Regions from separate parts of the Lysinibacillus sp. BSL11 genome, predicted to be linked through region 2. Evidence: riboswitches for the same ligand, from Rfam matches in the RefSeq annotation. Region 2 holds a riboswitch; each other region holds the start of a gene.
What was found. A riboswitch is a leader RNA that binds a small molecule or an ion and turns the genes downstream of it on or off. The one in region 2 is predicted to bind S-adenosylmethionine.

Region 1: linked by a shared signal. The riboswitch ahead of metA (homoserine O-acetyltransferase MetA) and the one ahead of RCJ95_RS20315 (O-acetylhomoserine aminocarboxypropyltransferase/cysteine synthase family protein) in region 2 are both predicted to bind S-adenosylmethionine.
Region 3: linked by a shared signal. The riboswitch ahead of metK (methionine adenosyltransferase) and the one ahead of RCJ95_RS20315 (O-acetylhomoserine aminocarboxypropyltransferase/cysteine synthase family protein) in region 2 are both predicted to bind S-adenosylmethionine.
Region 4: linked by a shared signal. The riboswitch ahead of RCJ95_RS06005 (MetQ/NlpA family ABC transporter substrate-binding protein) and the one ahead of RCJ95_RS20315 (O-acetylhomoserine aminocarboxypropyltransferase/cysteine synthase family protein) in region 2 are both predicted to bind S-adenosylmethionine.

What each region holds. Positions count from the first base shown of each region.
Region 1 is NZ_JAVGCX010000007.1:27,336-31,396, forward strand. It holds gene RCJ95_RS09545 (GerAB/ArcD/ProY family transporter) at 1-839, shown strand, start outside; gene metA (homoserine O-acetyltransferase MetA) at 880-1,815, opposite strand; SAM riboswitch class I at 1,939-2,050, opposite strand; gene RCJ95_RS09555 (nucleotide excision repair endonuclease) at 2,254-2,625, shown strand; gene RCJ95_RS09560 (hypothetical protein) at 2,676-3,062, opposite strand; gene RCJ95_RS09565 (TrmB family transcriptional regulator) at 3,086-3,868, opposite strand; gene RCJ95_RS09570 (TSUP family transporter) at 3,994-4,061, shown strand, end outside.
Region 2 is NZ_JAVGCX010000020.1:2,083-6,143, forward strand. It holds gene RCJ95_RS20315 (O-acetylhomoserine aminocarboxypropyltransferase/cysteine synthase family protein) at 254-1,555, opposite strand; SAM riboswitch class I at 1,672-1,785, opposite strand; gene RCJ95_RS20320 (glycerol-3-phosphate acyltransferase) at 1,941-2,573, shown strand; gene RCJ95_RS20325 (SLC13 family permease) at 2,769-4,061, shown strand, end outside.
Region 3 is NZ_JAVGCX010000010.1:173,554-177,614, reverse strand. It holds gene pckA (phosphoenolpyruvate carboxykinase (ATP)) at 1-1,378, opposite strand, end outside; SAM riboswitch class I at 1,768-1,886, shown strand; gene metK (methionine adenosyltransferase) at 2,145-3,341, shown strand; gene RCJ95_RS13935 (gamma carbonic anhydrase) at 3,522-4,034, opposite strand.
Region 4 is NZ_JAVGCX010000004.1:79,424-83,484, reverse strand. It holds gene RCJ95_RS06020 (carbon-nitrogen family hydrolase) at 1-419, opposite strand, end outside; gene RCJ95_RS06015 (pyridoxal phosphate-dependent aminotransferase) at 516-1,685, shown strand; gene RCJ95_RS06010 (PPC domain-containing DNA-binding protein) at 1,728-2,234, opposite strand; SAM riboswitch class I at 2,357-2,462, shown strand; gene RCJ95_RS06005 (MetQ/NlpA family ABC transporter substrate-binding protein) at 2,551-3,381, shown strand; gene RCJ95_RS06000 (methionine ABC transporter ATP-binding protein) at 3,489-4,061, shown strand, end outside.

The DNA of each region.
Region 1 (4,061 bases), on a different contig from region 2:
TCGGTATTTTCATGAAAACGGAAGTAATGCCAGAGACACCGACATTAGCATTTGCCCTACTGTTCAGTATCATTATTATGTATGCCGCTTATTTAGGAATTGAGACCTTTGCCCGTTCGGCAGAAATCCTCTTCCCATTGTTTATCTTTATTTTTATTTTTTTCGTCCTTAGTATTACCCCTCAAATTACATTTGAGAATATTCAGCCTCTACTAGAAGCAACCAAAACATCTATGTTTTATAGTATTGCACGCTTTATGAGTATCTTTTCCTTTCCATTACTTGTATTAATGATGCTCTATCCTACTGGTGTCAATGTACAGCCGTCTGCACAGAAAGGGCTATATATTGGGGCAATCTTTGGTGGAATCGTCTTAGTTACGTTGATTGTCCTATCGATTCTTGTATTAGGTCCTGAAAACACAGCATCAAGGACTTTTCCTAGCTATGCCTTAGCACAAAGAATATCTATAGGAAATTTTTTACAGCGTATAGAGATCATTATGGCATTTATGTGGATTTCGTCTATTTATATTCGTACATTTATGTATTTCTATACGACCGTTGTTGGCCTCGCACAAATTTTAAAGATCAAGGATCATCGCCCACTCATTATACCGATGGGGATAATTGTTATTGGACTTTCTCAAATTGTTCATCCAGATATTGTGCATTCTACTAATTATAATAATGAAATTTGGCCAATCTTTTCCTTTATTTTCACCATTTTATTACCCATACTATTGCTGATTGTGGTAGTTATTCGAAATCGTAAATCCAAAGCTCAAAAAAACGAAACACCTCAGCAGGAAACAGAAAATGACAATCAAAAAGTCTAATTTCTTTTAAAGCTAGAAAAGAAATTAGACTTTTTATTAATTAAATATGATATTCGATTTCATCTACAAAATCCCATTCATATGGTGTTTCTTGGTAAACATAGTAGTTCAACCAGTTAGAGAATAATAGATGCGTATGGGCACGCCATGTATTCATCGGCACTTGTGTCGGATCGTCATTCGGGAAGTAGTTTACAGGAACAGCGATATCTATGCCCTTCGCCACATCGCGACTGTATTCATCGGCTAGCGTTGTCGCATCATACTCTAGATGCCCCGTAATCATAATATTTTTATTATCTTTTGATTGTACAATAAATACCCCTGCATCCTCTGAATAGGATAATAATCGTAGATCTGGATGATTACGAACCTCGTCAATCGAAACAGATGTATAGCGTGAGTGGGGCGCAGTAAATAAATCACTAAAGCCACGTACCAAATCTACAGTTAAATCTGTAATCACATGGGAATAGACACCTGAGCATTTAGCAGAAAGCTCGACCTTCCCAATGCCATAATGATGATACAATGCAGCCTGTGCCCCCCAACATATATGTAGCACGGATGTCACATTCTTTTTAGACCAATCCATAATTTCTGAAATTTCCTGCCAATAGTTGACCTCTTCAAAAGCCATTTTTTCTACTGGCGCACCAGTTATAATCATACCATCATAGCGGCGGTGTCGAATCTGATTGAACGTTGTGTAAAAAAGCTGCAAATGGGATTTACTCACATTTTTAGACTCGTGTGTGGCTGTATTCAAAAAGGTAATATTCACCTGTAATGGTGTATTCCCCAATAAACGTAATAATTGGAGCTCTGTTTTTTCTTTTTCAGGCATTAAATTTAATATTAATATATTTAATGGACGGATTTGCTGTGTTTTCGCACGATCTTCTTCCATGACGAAGATTTTTTCCTCACGTAAATGTTCTCCAGCTGGTAAATTTTTCGGAATATTAATTGGCATCTTGCTTTCCCCTCTCTATAATCACTCTCTTTTAGCAAACCTTGCTTGCATAGGATGCAACGAAATTAAAAAATCCTCCTCATTCCATACGAGATAGAATGAGAAGGATTTTTTTCACGTCCACTCTTATCTCTCAAAGGAAAAAATCCTTTGCTGGAATTAGCACCTTTCTAACAATTGTTAGAGGTTGCTGAAGCGTCATCGGGCCAAATCCCTCAGCTTCTCTTGATAAGATTATTTAATTATCTTGAATTGTAACACGAACTAGTTAGAATATCAATAATTCATAGAATATTTTGTGATTCATGTGCATGTTCCTTGCTCAATTGATGTACACTAAGCTTGCTATATGTGGTGTTTCTGCATTTAAAATTTATGGTAAACATGCCGTAATTATGTTACCATATACTTTTAGTAAGAGAGAGGAACGTGAATAGTTTGATTAAAATTGAATTTCCAAAACCAGATCTAGTAATCCGTCAACGTGAACAAGATTTAAAACCAGGTGATGTGCCAATCACACCTTACTTCGGTTTTATTGACTTCCATAAAATCACACGTGATAAAGGCGGCATTTTCTTATTCTATAATGACAAGAATGAGCTATTATTTGTTGGGAAAGCACGTAAAATTCGTCAACGTATTAAAAAACATTTCGAGGATAATGTATCTCCGATGAAAAACCATCGTGATGAAGTGTTCAAAATTGAAGTCTATGAAGTAGAAGATCCAATGGAACGTGAAATTTACGAAACATACGCGATTAATACTTTCCGCTCTAAATATAACGTAGACAAAGTCTTTTATTAGACATCTCATAAAGAAACCGAAATCTCATCTAAAGATTTCGGTTTCTTTTATCACATAATGGTCATACGATCAATGGGCGTACTCTGACCGTTTATTCGCAAATCAATGGTATCAAGCTCAGGATTCTTGACGGTGATTTGAAAAACATAGGGCTGAGCCTCTTTCCTTTGCTCGCTGCCTTCTTCTAACTGGATGATAAGCCTATTTCCCTCAGCTGTAATACTTGCCAATACATTCCCTTTTGAATAATAAACAAGATAATATGGAGCATCATTTTCATGTAATAGTTGTATTCTGTCATTAGAAACAATATTTTTTTGGACATTATCTGGGACAACCGTTAGCTCATGAATCGTTGGTGGATTGGTTGGTGGTGTAGCATTACAGGCTCCTAGCATGAGTAAGCTCATTAAACCTAGCAACACGAATTTTTTCAAGTTACTCCCCTTCCCTTATAAGACTATTCTAAGAAAAAAGCTTTCCGCTCCTTAGCAATCCAGTCTTCTAACTCCTGATCATCCCGTTTTACTAACCGATTAATGAGTACATCATGCCATATATAATCCTCTAACAAATAAATGTGAACGGAATCATTGGTGATAAAGGCCGTCTCTTGGGTAGATGGAGAATGACCATAAATCATTTCCTGACCATCTACCGATAAGATAAACCAATGCGGTGTCGACGCTTTTTTTGTATAATGTGTGGCTCTATGCTGGTCAATTGAGGCTAGATGCTCTCCTACATATAACGTAATGCCATGAACAGGAACATGCAGCGCCACCTCTTGCAAATCTTCACGTAAGACCTCATACATATCTTCCCACATCGACAGCATCACTTTTTTCTTCGCCTTCTTTAGAAGTGACTGACAATAATTGATAATAGATTCCCTGCCCTTCAGCATGACCACTTTAGGCTCAGCTTCCTGCACTTTTTCCTCTAATTTCTCTAGCTTCCCGCTTATAGACGTAAAATTCGACTCCCAGCGCTGTTGCATTTGCTGTAAGAACACAGACACAGGCATTGCCGAATAGGTCGTTTGTTCTGCGGTCTCTTCTTTTAACACGATGCCCTTTTCTACAAGGATATTTAAAATATCATACACTCTTGCACGTGGTATGCCAGAATTTTTACTAACCTGATAGGCACTGACATGACTTTGCTGAACAAGTGCCGTATAGGCCTTCGCTTCATATTCTGTAAAACCCATTTCTTTCAGCTGGGTGATTAATTCCTCCATGTAATCCCTCCATTATCTTTATTATAGGCTACCTTTGTGAAGATTTGCCAATGAAAAAATGGGGTTTACAGCGTAAATAAAATTAGTTACTATTTCAGTAGTAACTAATTATAAAGAGGTGTCATATGTTGTTTGAAATCGATGTACATATTCTCATACTATTAATTTCATTTGGATTTCTGGCGGCTTTTAT
Region 2 (4,061 bases):
GGGAGCACTTATGAAAGCATTTACCTTTTTTAAAAAGAATTTTCGTACTGTTAACTTATTTCCTAGTATATAACACGGATTTAACTAAGTCAACAATACATATAAAATTACTTGGTATTATTTTTTATAAGGTGCTGATAATTAACGGGTGCAGTAATAGGTTGATGTAGCAGCGTTTAACGCATTACCAAATGAGGCTAATCGAATGAGAAAATACGTAAACGCCACAACATTCTACCATTTGTTTTAAACTTTAAGCTTCTACTGTTTGTGCAGCTGTTGTTGCCTGTGTAATGGCCTGATCTAAATCAGCAATAATATCCTCTACTGCCTCTAAACCGATGGATAAGCGAATGAGCGACTCGGTTACACCAGCTTGAACTAATTCGTCTGCTGATAGTTGCTGATGTGTAGTGGAAGCTGGATGAATAATTAATGACTTTGCATCACCTACATTTGCTACATGTGAAAATAATCTCACGCTATCAATAAGCTTTCGCCCAGCTTCTCGTCCACCCTTGATGCCAAATGTAAGCACTGAACCGAAGCCATTTCTTAAATATTTTTTTGCTAACCCATGTGTCGGAAAATCTTCTAGGCCATTATAATTTACATACTCCACAGATGGGTGGTTTTGTAAATACTCAGCCACTGCCAACGCATTTTCATTGTGTTTAGGGATACGCAGATGAAGCGTTTCTAACCCTTGCAATAAATTAAAGGCAGCATCAGCACTTAATGTTGGACCAAAATCACGTAATAATTGTACACGTAGCTTTGTAGCAAAGGCAGCAGAAGCTGTATCAATTCCATAACGTAGACCATGGTAAGAGGCATCTGGTTCAGTAAAACCAGGGAATCGACCGCTAGTCCAATCAAATTTACCAGCGTCTACAACAACGCCCCCTAAAGTTGTGCCATGACCTCCTATCCATTTAGTTGCTGAATGAACCACAACATCTGCACCGTATTCAATAGGTGTAGAACCGTAAGGAGAAGCAAACGTGCTGTCAATAATTAATGGTAGACCATTATCATGTGCAATTTTAGCTACTGCTTCAATATCTAAAACCTTTAAGCTTGGATTACCATAAACTTCTGCAAAGACAGCTTTTGTTTTATCAGTAATCGCCGCATTGAAATTCTCTGGGTTTGTTTCATCTACAAAAATTGTTTTAATACCATAGTTTGGTAATGTGTTAGCAAATAAATTATACGTACCACCATATAAAGAACTAGCTGCTACTATCTCATCACCAGCTCCAGCTAGATTTAAAATGGAAAATGCGATAGCTGCTGCACCAGATGAAAGTGCTACTGCTGCTGTTCCACCTTCCAATAAAGCCACACGTTTTTCAAACACATCAACTGTTGGATTGGTAATTCGTGTGTAAATGTTCCCTGCTTCCTCTAAGGCAAAAAGACGTTGCGCATGAGCAGTGTCTTTAAATACGAAAGCAGTTGAGCGATAGACTGGAACTGTGCGAGAACCCGTCACTGGGTCTGGCTCTTGACCACCATGCAACAGCAATGTTTCTGGTTTAAAATTTGTCATTGTGTACCTCCAAATGGTTATTTTTTTACGATGGTACCGGAGATGAGGAGGATTTTTCTGTAGAAAACAAAAACCCTCTTCAGCTAAGAAGAGGGTTGCGGTTGCAAGTTTTCCTCCCCTTATCTGCCAGATCCAAGTAAGAATCTGTAGGAATTAGCACCTTAGTAAGCTCATTGCTTACTGGTTGCCGGGCATCATAGGGCCTATCCCTCCGCCGCTCTTGATAAGAGTATGAGATTCAATTTCCATCGTTGTTACACAGTATAAACATAGAGTTTTTTTCTGTCAACATGTAAATTTTATTTTTTCCGAAACTTCTGTCTGCTCTTATACGTAATATGAACGCATACACTATTTTAGAAAAAATTTTGAGAGGAGTATTTTTATGGTAAAGGCCGTGATCATTTTTCTTATGATTGGCTATTTAATAGGCTGTATTCACGGCTCTAAAGTGGCTCAATTTTTATCGGGGGTTGATTTAAAAAAGGCTGGGCACGGTAATGCTGGTGCCTCTAATGCTACTCTTTCCCTTGGCTGGAAATATGGCGTTTTAGTTGCCCTCATCGATATAGGCAAAGGTGTTGTGGCTATTATAGGTGCGCATTTTTATCTAGCGGACGCCATTCATTTAACAGAAGAACAAATTTGGCTGCTTACTTATATAATGGCTGCTGGGGTTATTTTAGGTCATAATTTCCCATTCTACATGGGCTTCAACGGCGGGAAAGGAACGGCCTCCATCATTGGTATTTTACTTGCTGTTGATTGGAAGATTGGTTTATTTGCACTTATTTTATTTGTTATTTTATCCTTTGCAACAAATTATTTAATTGTTGGTGTTCTAGAATTTTATCTCGTATTTTGTACAGCAACTTATTTATGGATTCCTGGCATTGGCCCAACCATTATAGCTCTTCTTCTTTTTGGCATAGCCATTATCCTGCACCTTGAAAATATTAAACGATTAGTCATTGGCACAGAGCCTAAAGTAACTTCTGCCTTTAAGAAAAAGAAATAATATTTTTTGGATATTTTTGTATTCTTTGTGACCATGTATTTTCTCTTTATCTACTCATATTGCTGTAAAAAACACAATTTTCACATAGATTTTTTTCTACAATAAAATCGACATATTCTTATCTTAATAAAACATTATACAGGCCGATGTTATGGATAATGATCGTCATTTTTATCGTAGAAAGGATGAGAAAATATGTCTTCCCCAAAGCAAGCAGCTACAAAATTTAATTTAAAGCCACTGTGGATTGGCTTGGCATTCGCGTTACTAATCATTATTACCTTTTTACCTAATAATGGTGATTTACCTATAGCTGGGCAACGAGCTTTAGCCATTTTAGCTTTTGCAGTCATCCTTTGGGTTACAGAGGCCGTTTCATATCCTGTGAGCTCGGCCATGATCATTGCACTAGTAACTGTTTTACTAGGACTCGCTCCGTCAATGGAGGATCCAACTACAGAGCTAGGAACAGCTAGCGCATTAAAATTATCTTTAAGCGGCTTTAGTAATTCTGCCGTTGCTTTAGTAGCAGCAGCTCTTTTTCTAGCGGCAGCAATGCAAATTACTAATCTACATAAACGACTTGCTCTTTGGATTCTTTCATTGGTAGGAACGAAAACAAAAGCTATCGTATTTGGCGCTATTTTAGTCTCTATCGTCCTCGCATTTTTTGTACCTTCTGCTACAGCACGTGCTGGCGCAGTAGTACCGATATTGCTTGGAATGGTGGCAGCTTTTGGTTTACCACGTGATAGTCGGCTCGCTGCCTTATTAGTTATTACTTCGGTACAAGCCGTTTCCATTTGGAATATCGGTATTAAGACTGCAGCAGCTCAAAATATGGTGGCTTTAAACTTTATCCAAGAGCAATTTAATGTGGATATTTCATGGGGTGCTTGGCTACTTTATGCCGCCCCCTTCTCAATTATTATGTCTATCTTTTTATTTTTCATTATGATTGCTTTAATTAAACCTGAGACTAGCAATATCGAAGGTGGTAAAGAGGTCATCAAAAAACAGCTTGCAGAGCTTGGCCCATTAAAGGCTCCTGAAATTCGTTTAATCATTACATCCGTAGTTTTACTATTTTTCTGGGCAACTGAAGGAAAGCTACATCCATTTGATACGACAACAGTCACAATTATTGCTATCGCGATTCTATTAATGCCTAAAATCGGTGTGTATTCGTGGAAGGAAGTTGAGCCTCATATTCCATGGGGGACAATTATCGTCTTTGCGGTAGGCATTATGTTAGGAACCATTTTACTAAATACGCAAGGTGCTGCATGGTTATCAGATAAAGTTTTTGGTTCACTCGGGCTAAATACTATGCCTTTACTAGCAACCATCGCACTCGTAACTTTATTTAACATTTTGATTCATTTAGGCTTTGCAAGCGCAACTAGCTTAGCCTCAGCACTTATACCTGTGTTTATCGTTTTAGCCTCCACATTAACGGCTAATGTTGATCAAGTTGGTTTTGTTATT
Region 3 (4,061 bases), on a different contig from region 2:
CAACATCTGCTAATTTACCATCGATTGCTGCACGGACCATTGTACGTGTGTATGAAAGTTTCATACGGCTACCTGTGCCATATTCGCCACCAGTCCAACCAGTGTTTACTAAGTATACCTGTGCACCGTGCTCGTCAATTTTTTGACCTAACATTTCTGCGTATACTGTTGCGGGAAGCGGAAGGAAAGGAGAACCGAAGCAAGTAGAGAATACTGGTTCTGGCTCAGTCACACCACGTTCAGTTCCAGCAAGTTTAGAAGTGAACCCGCTTAGGAAGTGATACATTGCTTGTTCTTTTGTTAATTTACTGATTGGAGGTAACACGCCAAATGCATCAGCTGTTAGGAAGATGATTGTTTTTGGATGACCTGCAACAGAAGGATCAACGATATTTTCGATATATTGGATTGGATAAGCTACACGTGTATTTTCTGTTAGTGAACCATCGTCATAGTCACAAATACGAGTTTCTGGATCAACAGCTACGTTTTCTAATACAGAGCCGAAGCGGATTGCATTGTAGATTTCTGGTTCTTTTTCAGCAGAAAGGTTGATTGTTTTTGCATAGCAACCACCCTCAATGTTGAACACACCATTATCAGACCAACCGTGTTCATCGTCACCGATTAGCTTACGATCAGGATCAGCTGATAACGTCGTTTTACCAGTACCAGATAGACCGAAGAATAACGCCACATCGCCAGCTTCACCAACGTTTGCTGAGCAGTGCATTGAAAGAATACCTTGTTGTGGTAATAAGTAGTTCATGATACCAAAGATAGATTTTTTCATTTCACCAGCATATTCTGTACCACCAATTAAAATAATTTTCTTTTCAAGTGATACGATGATGAATGTTTCAGAAGCAGTACCATCAACCGCAGGATCTGCTTTAAAGTTAGGAGCTGAGATGACAGTGAAGTCAGCAACATGAGAAGCTAATTCATCTGCTGTTGGACGGATAAATAATTGATGAGCAAAAAGATTGTGCCATGCGTATTCATTAATAACTTGAATGCTTAATTGTGAATCTTTGTCAGCACCTGCAAAGCCTTTGAATACGAATAACTCGTCACGTTCTTTTAAATATTTTATTACTTTTACATATAGGTTATCGAACACTTCAGAAGAAATTGGTTGGTTTACTTTACCCCAGTCAATTTGATCTTTTGTGCTTTCTTCTTCTACCGTATATTTATCTTTAGGTGAACGACCAGTGTATTTGCCAGTTTCTGCACGAACTGCGCCATCTACTGTTAACATTGCTTCACCACGAGATGTAGCTTTTTCTGCTAATTGTGGTACTGAAAGTTGAACATTAATGTTACCGCCGTTTAATAATTCCTTCAGTTCGTTTGCAATTTCTACTGAATTCATCGATTAAATACCATCCTTTTTTATAGTATTCCCTTGATTTAGAGGGATTTTTTCTTAATTTCAAAAATAGTATAACACAATTGCTTAAATAATCTATACTAATTAAGAAATTATTTTAGAGTTTTTACCACTTTTCAATAAACTGACAAAAAATAATGTTTTTCGAGGAGAATACCATCAATCCTACTGTAATTAGGCATGAAGATTGAGCCACACATATGTTACCACAAGTAGCTAGGTATGTTGTAGGGATTAATTTGCTTCTATTTACATCATCATCCAAGTATGAAAAGTTTTTGTGTAATAAGTTCTTTCCTTTCTATACAGTAATACATAAGAAAATATTTGACAACGTTCGACCTTTTCAGTAACATGAGATTGAACGGATACTCTTATCCCGAGCTGGTGGAGGGTCAGGCCCTGTGAAACCCGGCAACCTGCATGAACTATTTCACGACATGCGTTGGTGCCAACCTGATGCAAGGGAACATCCCTTGAACGATAAGAGTGAAAGGTTACGCAGTCATTATTCCTTTCCTCATGTAAAGTAACGTGAGAAAAGGATTTTTTTATTGTTAAAAATCAATGTAAAGGTAAGTATATGTAGTTCTTTCCTTATTATAATGACGGATCTTTCGAAATCCTCGTGTTAAAAGCAGCAGTAACGGCTTGAGAGTTCAATCCTTAGGAGCGGACTTGACATGGGTAATGAGTACCGTATTCATACACAACTACTTATTGTAAGAGTATTTAGGAGGAAAACCAAATGACAAACCGTCGACTGTTTACATCAGAGAGTGTAACAGAAGGACATCCAGATAAGATTTGTGACCAAATCTCGGATGCCATTTTAGATGCTATTTTAGCAGAAGATCCAAATGCACGTGTAGCGTGTGAAACAACTGTAACAACAGGATTAGTATTAGTAGCAGGAGAAATTACAACTTCTACTTATGTAGATATTAAAGGTATTGTTCGTGACACTGTAGCTGAAATTGGCTATACACGAGGTAAATATGGCTTTGATGCTGAGAACTTAGCGGTGCTTGTGGCAATTGGTGAACAATCACCTGATATTGCTCAAGGTGTTGATCAGGCATTAGAGGCACGTGAAGGCTCTATGACAGATGCAGATATTGAAGCAATTGGTGCTGGTGACCAAGGCTTAATGTTTGGCTATGCATGTAATGAAACACCAGAGCTAATGCCATTACCAATTAGCTTGGCACACAAATTAGCACGCCGTTTAACAGAAGTACGTAAATCAGGTGAACTTGCCTATTTACGTCCTGATGGTAAAACGCAAGTAACGATAGAATATGATGACAATAATGTACCGGTTCGCGTGGATACAATTGTTATTTCAACACAGCATGATGAAGAAGCAACACTTGAACAAATTCAAGCAGATTTAAAAGAATTTGTTATTGCACCAGTTGTACCAAGTGAATTATTAGATGCTAATACGAAATACTTTATCAATCCAACTGGCCGTTTTGTAATTGGTGGACCAAAAGGTGATGCTGGATTAACAGGACGTAAAATCATTGTTGATACATACGGTGGTTATGCACGTCACGGTGGTGGTGCCTTCTCAGGTAAGGATGCAACCAAGGTAGACCGTTCAGCGGCATATGCAGCACGTTATGTAGCGAAAAATATCGTAGCAGCTGGCTTAGCAGAGCGTGCTGAAGTGCAACTCGCTTATGCGATTGGCGTTGCGCAGCCTGTTTCCATTGCTGTCGATACATTTGGCACAGGTAGAGTGAAAGAAAGCGAGATCGTTGAATGGGTACGCGAGCTATTCGATTTACGCCCAGCAGGTATCATTAAAATGCTTGATCTTCGTCGTCCCATTTATAAACAAACTGCTGCATATGGACATTTTGGTCGTACAGATTTAAATGTACCATGGGAGCAAATTGATAAAGCAGACGCGTTACGAGAAAAAGCATGTTTATAAACTATTGAACTAAAGTAATGAAGTCATTAGAAAATTATTCTAATGTATTAATAAGCAAAGGAGCAATATTGCTCCTTTTGTTTTTTTATAAAAAATACCTCGCTAGGATTCGTGAACATATTCGGTACACGAAAACGCGAGGGATTTTTTCGTTGGTATTAATTTTTTTGTGTAGATTATTTATTTTTGAAGTGATTTATAATATTGACCTTTTTCTGCGTATTCTCGTACGATGCGTTCCATATCCTCTTTATCCTCAGCATTTAATTCTCGGACAACTTTTGCTGGACGACCTAAAGCTAGACTATTTGGAGGAATGACTTTACCAGGAGGTACTAGGCTTCCTGCTCCAATAAATGCACCTTCTCCAATCTCAGCTCCGTCTAAAATAATGGATCCCATACCAATTAAGGCATTTTTGCGAATTGTACAACTATGTAAAGTGACTTGGTGTCCAACTGTTACCTCATCTTCAATAATGAGCGGATATTTTGGGCTTTGGTGTAAACAGCAAAGATCTTGAATACTGACACGTTTACCGATAATCGTTGGGGAAACATCACCACGAATAACCGTATTAAACCAAATGGTTGTTTCGGCGCCAATTGTTACGTCGCCCGTAACAGTTGCATAATCAGCAATGAAAACAGATGGATCGATCTTTGGCGTTTTATCTTTAAATGGATAAATCATGAAAATCGCCTCTTTTCTTTCTATAAT
Region 4 (4,061 bases), on a different contig from region 2:
GCAGCTTCAATGTCACCTAGAGCAAAACGATTCATTTCATTCCCTGCCTCTAAGTAAAGATGCTCGTCCATTAAACGGAAAAGATGTGCCTTGCTGTATTCCCCAACAAGTTCTCCATTACGATCAAAGGTATACATTGTATTATAAAATTTGTCGCCTTTCTTTGTTGAAACAGAGCCCCCTACAATATGTACATCAAGTTCCTTAGCAAGTTTAGCCAAAAAGGCCTTTGTCCGCTCACCATTGATATCTGCTAGCTCAGACAGTTTTTCCAAAGCATAGCCTGTGTTCCACATTTCAGGTAACACAATAATTTCTGCCCCTTGTTTTGCAGCTTCACGAATCTTCTCCTCAGCACGCGCAAAATTTTCTTCAGCTTTGCCAAAGCCAACATTTAATTGAATACATCCGATTTTCATATCCATTCCTCCTCTAGACAATTAACAGAAAAAGTAATACTATTTGCTTCATATTCTTCAATAATAATTATTATATTCTGAAAAAGGTGATCATGCATGGAATTCTCTAAAAAACTACAGCAACTACCCACTCAATTTTTTGCAGCACTCGTACAAAAAGTAAACTTGGCTCTAGAAGAAGGGCGTGATGTCATTAACCTTGGGCAAGGAAATCCCGATCAGCCAACGCCTACTCACATCATTCAAGCATTACAGGAAGCGGCTGAAAATCCTCAAAACCACAAATATTCACCATTTAGAGGTCTCGCTGAATTACGCCAAGCTGCTGCCGACTTTTATCAACGTGAATATCAGGTAGAACTAAATCCAGATACAGAGGTAGCGATTCTCGGTGGAACAAAAATTGGTCTAGTTGAGCTACCTTTAGCAGTGTTAAACCCTGGTGACACGATGCTCTTACCAGACCCTGGCTATCCAGATTACCTATCAGGTGTCGTACTAGGAGATGTCAATTTTGAAGTGATGCCACTTTTTGCCGAAAACGATTTCTTACCTGATTATGATGCATTACCTGATGAAGTGAAAGAAAAGGCAAAGCTTCTTTACTTAAATTACCCGAACAACCCTACAGGAGGTACAGCATCACTTGCGTTTTTTGAAGAGACTGTTCGCTTTGCGAAGGAACACAATATTATCGTATCACATGATTTTGCTTATGGGGCAATAGGATTTGACGGTAATAAACCAGTTAGCTTCCTTCAAGCAAAGGGTGCAAAAGAAGTAGGAGTTGAAATGTATACATTATCGAAAACCTATAATATGGCTGGCTGGCGTATAGGCTTCGCTGTAGGGAATGCCGAGATTATCGCTGCTATTAATCTTATTCAGGATCATCTGTTTTGTAGTCAATTCCCTGCCATTCAACAAGCCGCAGCAGTAGCACTGACAGCTTCCCAACAATGTGCGGATGAACTACGAGCTACTTATGAGCGTCGCCGCAATGTACTCATTGAAGAAGCTCGACGAATTGGCTGGCATGTTACGGCTCCAAAAGGCTCCTTCTTCGCATGGCTTCCTGTACCACTAGGCTATACAAGTGAACAGTTTGCTGATCTTTTGCTCGAAAAAGCTGATATCGCTGTAGCAGCAGGTAATGGCTTCGGTCAATATGGTGAAGGCTATGTACGCGTAGGGTTGCTAGTTAGTGAGGAGCGCTTACGTGAAGCAATCCATAGAATCGAGCAATTACAATTGTTTAATAGATAATGATGAAGGCGTATCCTGTAGCTATCCCTAGCTACAGGATCATTAATATTTTTCAATTTTCCTTGGTTGCCCTAAATCATTTTCTAATGGATAAAATTGAGCATGACCTGTTTCATCATCCCATTTTCGAATATGTTGAATGCCTTGTACCTCTGCCAACACGATGTCAACAGTAATAACAGGGTTTCCCCCTTTTATTAAATGCCCACCCGATACAACACCCCATTGATCGCTCATAGAGCCATGGAAATGTGTCTCATATCCCCCATCTCGTTTACACACCACACCTGAACCTTGAATAAATTCTAATGGTCCCTCTTTTTCCATCACATCACTAAAACGAACTTGAATTTGAGCTGTTGCATCTGGCACTAAATAAACAAAGCTACTTTTTTGAAAGCTGCCAATACAGCTTACAATTGTGGCTGACTCTATATTATTCTCTTCGCAAAGCGCTTCAATCCCTTCAATGATATCTGTTCCCGTTAGAAAACGAGCACTAATAACCTTACCAAATGAACCTATACCATAATTAACTCTTACAGACATTGTTATCCCTCTTTTGCGTCGAAATATTATAATTATATAAAAAATTTAAAAATTATTTATTGACTTACTATACCCTATAAATTATATTAGTTCTATCGGAATTACAAAAAAATATTATAAATCTCTTATCAAGAGTAGCTGAGGGACTGGCCCTATGAAGCTCGGCAACCTCCTTTTTTAAAGGAAGGTGCTAAATCCTGCAAACGAACTTCGTTTGATAGATAAGAGAGGACATCTTTTCATGAGCCTCTCTTAATTTGTAAGAGAGTTTTTTTATTTTCAAAAAACCGATAAAAACAATCTTGGAGGTATTTTCATGAAAAAGAAAAATAAATTTTTAGTAGGTTTAGCAAGTCTAACATTAGTAGCAGCTTTAGCAGGCTGTGGCTCTAAAGAAGATAGTAAAAGCCAAGCTGAAGGAATTGATGAAAAGAAAATCGTTGTAGGCGTCACTTCTGGTCCACACGAACAAATTGCAGAAGTAGCCGCTAAAGTAGCAAAAGAAAACGGGCTAGAAGTAGAGCTAAAATCATTTTCTGACTATGTTTTACCTAATACATCCTTAGCTGAAGGTGATCTTGATGCGAACAGCTATCAACACGAGCCTTTCCTGGATACATTTAATAAAGATCATGATACAGATTTAGTACCAGTGGGCAAAACGATTTTAAATCCAATGGGTATCTACTCTGAAAAATATAAATCCTTTGATGACATTCCTGACGGTGCAACGTTTGGCTTACCAAATGACCCAACGAATGGAGCGCGTGCCCTCTTTGTTTTACAGGAAGCTGGCTATATTCAGTTAAAAGATGGCGCAGACTTAACAGCCTCGATTCGTGATGTAGAAGAAAACAAAAAGAATTTAAAATTCATTGAATTAGAGGCAGCTCAAATTCCTAAACAACTTAGTGAAGTAGACGTAGCAGCTATTAATACAAACTTTGCATTAGAAGCTGGTATTAACCCTAAAGATGACTCTATTTTATTGGAATCTACTGATTCTCCATACGTGAACTATATTGTTGTACGTGCTGAAAATGAAAATGATCCAACAATTAAAAAATTCGTTGAGGCTTACCAATCTGATGAAGTACGTCAATTCATCGAAGAAGAATTCAAAGGTTCAGTAATCCCTAGTTGGTAATACATTCAGGAAGCTTCTATAAAGCCGAAGAATCTGTCGAAATTCCTCTATAGGAAAACGAGCAGATTCTTGCTTTTTAGAAGGTGGAGAAAGGAGCAAACAGTCGCATGATTCAATTACAAAATATCTCAAAAGAATTCAAGTCGAAAAAAGGCATCATAAAAGCTGTGGATGGCATCAATCTTCACGTAAAAAAGGGACAAATTCATGGTGTAATCGGCTATAGTGGTGCTGGTAAAAGTACACTCATTCGTTGCGTTAATCTACTCGAACGTCCTACAGCAGGAAAAGTAGTGATAGACAATGTAGACATTACGACCCTTTCTCTTCAAGAATTACGTCAAACACGCCAAAAAATCGGGATGATCTTCCAGCACTTTAATCTATTAAAAACAGCAACAGTTTACAATAATATTGCAGTTCCCTTAAAGCTTCTAGGCTATAAAGAGGCAGAAGTAAAAAAACGAGTAGCTAAGTATGCTGAAATTGTCGGTTTAACAGATAAACTAGATAGTTACCCAAATCAACTTTCAGGTGGTCAAAAACAGCGTGTGGCTATTGCACGTGCCTTAGCACAGGAACCAGAGATTTTACTTAGTGACGAAGCAACAAGTGCACTTGATCCTGAGACAACGGAAGCCATTCTTGAATTGTTGTTAAAAATTAATCGTGAATTAGGC